Regions from separate parts of the Micromonospora sp. NBC_00860 genome, predicted to be linked through region 2. Evidence: riboswitches for the same ligand, from Rfam matches in the RefSeq annotation. Region 2 holds a riboswitch; the other holds the start of a gene.
The links. A riboswitch is a leader RNA that binds a small molecule or an ion and turns the genes downstream of it on or off. The one in region 2 is predicted to bind cobalamin.

Region 1 (3,405 bases), 790 kb from region 2:
GACTGGAGACGTACCAGTGGTAGGTGTCGTCCAGCAGCCGCCGGACCAGGTCGAGATCGAGGCCGTCCTCCGGCCGGCGCAGATGTGCCGGCGGCGGGTAGAAGCAGTCGCCCAGAAGCATGACCCCCGAGTCGGGCACCAGCACCACTGTCGAATCCGGCGCGTGCCCCCCGCCGACGTGGCGTAGCCGGACCCCGACCGGCAGCTCGTCCACGTCGGTGAAGGTCCGGGTCGGCGGCAGGATGGCGAAGCCCTCCCAGGACGCCATGGCGCGCGCGCGTGCCCGAAAGCTCGGGCGGAGGCGGGGATCGGCGCGTACCTGCTCCTGCAGGTAGTGGTGGCTCCACGGCCGGGTGGCCTCGGCGCGCAGCAGCGACACGGCCGTCTCGTGCCCGACGATCTCCACCCCGGGCCAGGCGCAGGCGCCCCACACGTGGTCCCAGTGATGGTGGGTGTAGACCAGCCAGCGCGGCTCCGGTAGCCCGGCGGCGGCCAGCGCGGCCTGGATGTCGCCGGCGTGCGCGGGGCTCTGCCCGGCGTCGATCATCACACTGCCGCGTTCGTCGGCGACGACGGCGACGCCGGCCTGGACCGCCTCCGGGTCCGGATCGCCCGGACAGAGCCAGACCCGACCGGCGAGGTGGTGGAACTGCGGGGCGACCATGGTGATCGACCTCCGAGATTGATCACGGGCACTGGTGTGGCAATCGCCGATCCTATGTGAGGGTGTCGGCCGGCAACACGCCGCCGGACGATCGGCGCAGGCCAGGGTAGGTGCAACCTCCCTTTGCTCTGCTTACCTATACGCACCGGTGACGCTCCGTGTGTGGTGCACATAGGTAAGCAGAGCAAAGGATGTCGAGCATTGATCTGGGGCATTGCGGCGCGCGGACTCGCGCTCGCACCAATCGCTGAATCTCGATGAGTTCCGTGCGCCTGGTCGAGCCGGACCGGCGTTGACCGGCGGCGCGGCGGTGTGGCAGCATTCGCGGCCTGACGGCAGTGAAGGAAGTCGGTGTGAATCCGACGCGGTCCCGCCACTGTCACCGGGGAGCGATCCCCCCTCGTGAGTCACGGCCGTGTGTCTGCGGTTGGAAGGCCGGGGGAGAGCGTCGATCCGGAAGCCAGGATACTTCGGCCGTCGGGACGTACCCCAGGGCGTGGACACCCGAGGAGGACCCGATGACGCACGGCGTCTCATTCATCGACGAGCATCGTCATGACCTGTGTGCAGGGCGCCGCACCGCGCCCGGAACCGGTCGCGCCCGCACGCCTCGGGCCGGCCGCTGCGGCGTGCGCCAGGCCGCTGGCTTCCGGTACCGCTGAGCCGAGCGCCCGCCGCTGACCGGCCCCGACGCCCGCGTCGATGCGCCGTTCGCCGGGGCCGTCGTACCGGCTGACGCCGTACCCATCCGCATCGTCCCGGTCGCCCCCTCGGCGCCCAGGGCGTCACTTCCCGGAGCCAACCGTGCGCATCCTGCTGCTGTCCACCGCCGACACCGACCTGCTGGCCGCCCGCGCCAGCGGCGCCGACTACCGGTTGGCCAACCCCGCGCGGGTCACCGTCGAGGAGGTGTCCGCCCTGCTCGACGGGGTCGCCCTCGTCGTCGTACGGCTGCTCGGCGGTCGGCAGGCCTGGTCGGACGGCCTCGCCGCGGTGCTCGCCAGCGGCGTGCCGACGGTCGTGCTCGGCGGTGAGGCGCTACCCGACGCGGAGCTGATGGCCGTCTCCACAGTGCCGTCCGGGGTCGTCACCCAGGCACTGGCCTACCTGGTGGAGGGCGGCCCTGACAACCTGGGGCAGTTGGCCCGGTTCCTGTCCGACACGGTGCTGCTCACCGGCGAGGGGTTCGCCCCGCCCGCGCCCACCCCGGCGTACGGCGTGCACGGCGACCGCCCCGCCGACCCGGACCGGCCCACAGTGGGGATCGTCTTCTACCGGGCGCACGCGCTCGCCGGCAACACCGACTTCGTCGACGTGCTCGCGGACGCGGTCCACAAAGCCGGCGGCAACCCCCTGCCGATCTTCTGCGGCTCGCTGCGCGGCCTGACCGCGGGTGCCGGCCCTCTCGGACTCTTCGCCCGCTGTGACGCGCTGTTGGTCACGGTCCTCGCGGCCGGCGGTGCGGTCGCCGCTGACGCCTCCGGTGGCGGCGACGAGGACGCCTGGGACGTCGGTGCGCTGGCCGCCCTGGACGTGCCGGTCATCCAGGCACTCTGCCTCACCAGCACCCGCGCGCAGTGGGCCGACAGCGACGCCGGGCTGTCCCCGCTGGACGCCGCCATGCAGGTGGCCATCCCCGAGTTCGACGGCCGGATCGTCACAGTGCCGTTCTCGTTCAAGCAGATCGACGCCGACGGGCTGTCGGTCTACGCCGCCGACGCCGAGCGGGCCGCCCGGGTCGCCGGGATCGCGGTGCGCCACGCCCGACTGCGGTACGTGCCGCAGGCCGACAAGCGGGTCGCCGTGGTGCTCAGCTCGTACCCCACCAAGCACTCCCGGGTCGGTAACGCCGTCGGGTTGGACACCCCGGCCTCGGCGGTCCGGCTGTTCGCCGCGCTGGCCGAGGCCGGCTACGACCTGGGTGACACGCCACCGCCCGACGACGGCGACGCGCTGATCCACGCGTTGATCGCCGCCGGTGGTCACGACGTGGAGTGGCTCACCCCGGAGCAGTTGGCCGCCGCCGAGGCCCGGATACCGGGGCCGACGTACCGGCGTTGGTTCGACCAGGTCCCGGCCGAGCTGCGCGAGCGGATGCGGGAGCACTGGGGTGAGCCGCCGGGCGAGCTGTACACCGAGGGCGGCGACATCGTGCTCGCCGGGCTGCGCTTCGGCAACGTGGTGCTGCTGATCCAGCCGCCTCGCGGTTTCGGGGAGAACCCCATCGCCATCTACCACGACCCGGACCTGCCGCCCAGCCACCACTACCTGGCCGCGTACCGCTGGCTGACAGCGCCCGTCGTGGACGGCGGCTTCGGCGCGGACGCCGTGGTGCACCTGGGCAAGCACGGCACCCTGGAGTGGCTGCCCGGCAAGGGCCTCGGCCTGGCCGCCGACTGCGCGCCCGACGCGGTCCTCGGCGACCTGCCGCTGGTGTACCCGTTCATCGTCAACGACCCCGGCGAGGGCACCCAGGCCAAACGGCGGGCGCACGCCGTGGTCGTCGACCACCTGGTCCCGCCGATGGCCCGCGCCGAGACCTACGGCGACCTGGCCAAACTGGAGCAACTGCTCGACGAGTACGCGACAGTGCAGGCCCTCGACCCGGCCAAGGTACCCACCGTGCGCGCCCAGATCTGGGACCTGGTGCGCGCCGCCGAGCTGCACCACGACCTGCACGCCGAGGCCATGCCGGACGCGGACGACTTCGACGACTTCGTGCTGCACCTCGACGGGTACCT
Region 2 (3,405 bases):
GCCACCGACCCGATCCCGCACGGCCGTGACGGACTCGCCGCCGTGTGGCGCGGAGTCCGGTGCGGACAGCCAGTCGTGTAGCGCCTGCGGTTGCGCGCCGGCGACCTCCTCAAGCGACAGTCCGGACCAGCCGCCGTAGTCACAGTCGGCCAACGCCGTCTCGATCGTCGGCAGCAGGCCGAAGGTGTCGGCGGTCTGCCGGGCCGCCGCCGCTGGACTGGACAGGCAGGTGTCGTGCACGCCGAGGTGCCCACGTCGGTCCGGATCGGTGTGGGCCTGGGCGAGGGCGGCACGCAGGCCACCCTCGTCCAGGCCGTCGTCGGTCCCGCCGAAGCGTGCCCGGCGCAGAGCCGCGGTGTGACCGTGGGCGACCAGCCGGAGGCTGGTGCCGGTCACGTGCCCGGTAGTGCGGTGGCGGCCCGGCGACGCCGCTCGTGGTGCATCAGGGCCGCGAACAGCAGGCCGATGCCGGTCCAGAGCACCACCTGGGTGCCGAGCGAGGCCAGCCGGAAGTCCCACAGCAGCGTGGCGGGGAAGTCCGCCGGAACCTCCTGGAAGGACGGCATCACCACGTACGACACTGCCGTGACCAGGAGGAACCCGCCCACGGCCGCGGCGGCGCGCAGCCACGGCGGCGCCTGGGCGCCGACCGACCGGTAGCCCAGCGAGCCGGCCCACACGGCCACCAGCCCGAGCACCACCATCAACAGGTAGGTGACGGTCCGCTGGTCGATGGTGGCCGGGTCGCCGACCGCCGGCGGGTTCGCCGGGTACTTGAGGAACGGCACGATCACCGCGCCGAGCAGCGCCGCGCCGGCCAGCAGCAGGCCCGACCGCCCGTCGTCGTCGCCGCGCCGCCGCCGGGACAGCAGGACGTACGCCGTGGCCAGCAGGCCACCCATCGCGGCCCCGAACAGGCCGGTGGCCAGGAACAGGCCGCCGCGCTGACCCGTCCGGCCGACCAGGGCGTCCTCGTGATCGTGCGCACCAGCGGCGGGCTCGGCGTGCGTCGCCGCCTCCTCGATGGCGATGGCCGCCTCGACGTGCGGTTCGCCGGCGACGTACGCGAACGCCCCGGCCAGCAGGCCGGCGATCAGGCCGGCGAGCAGCCCGCGGACGAGGACGGCGAGGAACGGGGGAGCGGTGGTGGTGTTCAGTGGCACGGGACGCCCAGCAGGTGCCGGCCGTCGTGCATCAGTTCGTGAAGGTACATCCCACTGCGCGACACCGCCCCCTGGTCGAAGGCGACGAGGTACGCCAGCAGGGTGAGCACGGCAACGGTCGCGAGAGCCGTCCACAGGAGACGGGCACTGCCAGCGGGGTGCACCACCGGCTGGCTGGAAGCGGAGCTAGACATGAATACACGAACCTCCCCAGGGATGACGCGTCCCCATCGCAAGGCTGCGGACGACCGAGCGTCCTGGCTCGCGGCACCCCGGTTGTGGTTGGGGAACCGCTCACAGTGGCGCGACCGCGCCGGATTCACACCGGCTTCCCTCGCGTCGCCGCAGATAGTGGGTCGACGGTATCGGTGCCGCCTCAGGCGGTCAACCCGGACCCCGCGCACCGAACGCGGCCCCACCGATCGGTCCACGAGCCGACCGGGCCGCAGGGTGCCGGCGGATTCGTCAGACCAAAAGGCGACAATGCCGGAAGCCGGCAGTGGCGCGCGTTCCGCGACTCGTGAACACTCTGTTACCGCTAACATGGTCAACCTGCCAGATCGGCTCTGTGGCTCCGGGTCGACCCGGGGGGTTCGATCAGCGGCGGGGCGGGGTGCGGGGTGGACGAACAAACAGCAGGACGGGTCCGGTGACGACCGGCGAGGTCGCGCGACGACCGGGCATCGTCGACGCGCACCATCACCTCTGGGTTCGGGCGCGGCACCCACAGCCCTGGATCGATCCGCACACCATGGCAGCGATCGACGACGACTTCACGCCGGTCGAGCTCGCCCCGGCGACCCGGGCCGCCGGGGTCACCCGGACCGTGGTCGTGCAGTCCGTCGCCGTCCGGTCCGAGACGCCCGAGCTGCTCGGCATCGCTGCCGACGACCCACTCGTCGCCGGGGTCGTCGGCTGGGTCGACCTCACCGCCACCGACGTCGGCCGCCGCCTCGACCGGCTACGGAAGGTGCGCGGCGGCGAACGGCTGGTCGGGATCCGCCACCTGGTCCAGTCCGAGCCTGATCCGACCTATCTGGACCGTCCGGACGTGCGGCGGAGCATCGCCGCGGTCGGTGCCGCCGGCCTCGCCTTCGACCTCCTGGTGCGTCATCGTCAGCTGCCCGCCGCCACCCGGCTCGTCCGCGACCTGCCCCAGGTGCGGTTCGTCCTCGACCACCTCGGCAAGCCCCCGCTCGGGCACGCCGATCTCGGTGACTGGCACCGCGATCTGCGGGCGCTCGCGGCCGAGCCCAACACGACGGCGAAGCTCTCCGGCCTGGTGACCGAGGTGGACGCCGCGTCCTGGACGACGGCCGACCTGCGGCCCGCTGTCGAGCACGCCCTCGACGTGTTCGGGCCGGATCGGCTGATGTTCGGCTCGGACTGGCCGGTCTGCCTGCTGGCCACCTCGTACGCCCGCTGGGTCTCGGTCCTCGGTGACCTGCTGGATCCGCTGTCCGAGGACGAGCGGGCGGCGATCTGGAGCCAGACCGCCGGTCGGGTGTACCAGTTGGCCCCGTCCTGACGCGGCAGCGGCTTCCGAGCTGGGGACATAGCATGTTATCGATAACATGCTAGGGGCGGCGGTCGATGTTGTTTGGTCGGACGAATGCGTTCGACGGTGCAGGTAACGATGGCAAAACATGCCCGCAAGACCTTGGCAACATACGTGAATGCGTGGCAAGGTAACGCCTGATCGTGGGAAACATCCGACCTATCTCCACGGTTGTGTGGGCACCTGGCCGCACTGCCATCCGAGCGGGGTCGGTCGCTCACAGGCGTACGGCTCGTCGGCGGGTCCCCGTCGGACGCCGGCGCCGCGCTTGGGGAGGTCAGGTCCGACGATGAGTAGCGCCGAGGCAACCGCCGGCACGCAGCGCGGCGAACTCAGCGACTGGTTCCGGGAACGGATCTCCCACGCCGTCTCCGAGTTCACCGCCGCGACCGCCCTGGTCGTCCTGTTCATCGCCCTGACCTTCGCGAGTCCCTACTTCCTGACAGCGGACAACCTCTTCAACATCGGCGCCCAGACGGCGGTGATCGCGATCATCGCCACGGCCCAGACGATGGTCATCATCACGAAGGGCATCGACCTGTCCGTCGGGTCGGTCGCCGCGCTCGCCGGCGTGCTGGGCGCGATGGTCGTGCGCGACCTCGGCTTCTCGATCTGGGCGGCGACGGCGGTCGCGATCGGCGTCGGCGCGCTGGCCGGGCTGTTGAACGGGTTGCTGGTGACAGT

Region 1: linked by a shared signal. The riboswitch ahead of cobN (cobaltochelatase subunit CobN) and the one ahead of OH804_RS14665 (CbtB domain-containing protein) in region 2 are both predicted to bind cobalamin.

The regions. Positions count from the first base shown of each region.
Region 1 is NZ_CP108825.1:2,376,822-2,380,226, forward strand. It holds gene OH804_RS10745 (MBL fold metallo-hydrolase) at 1-664, opposite strand, end outside; cobalamin riboswitch at 1,006-1,135, shown strand; gene cobN (cobaltochelatase subunit CobN) at 1,469-3,405, shown strand, end outside.
Region 2 is NZ_CP108825.1:3,168,925-3,172,329, reverse strand. It holds gene OH804_RS14675 (histidine phosphatase family protein) at 1-396, opposite strand, end outside; gene OH804_RS14670 (CbtA family protein) at 393-1,163, opposite strand; gene OH804_RS14665 (CbtB domain-containing protein) at 1,154-1,357, opposite strand; cobalamin riboswitch at 1,392-1,548, opposite strand; gene OH804_RS14660 (amidohydrolase) at 1,813-2,691, shown strand; gene OH804_RS14655 (ABC transporter permease) at 3,011-3,405, shown strand, end outside.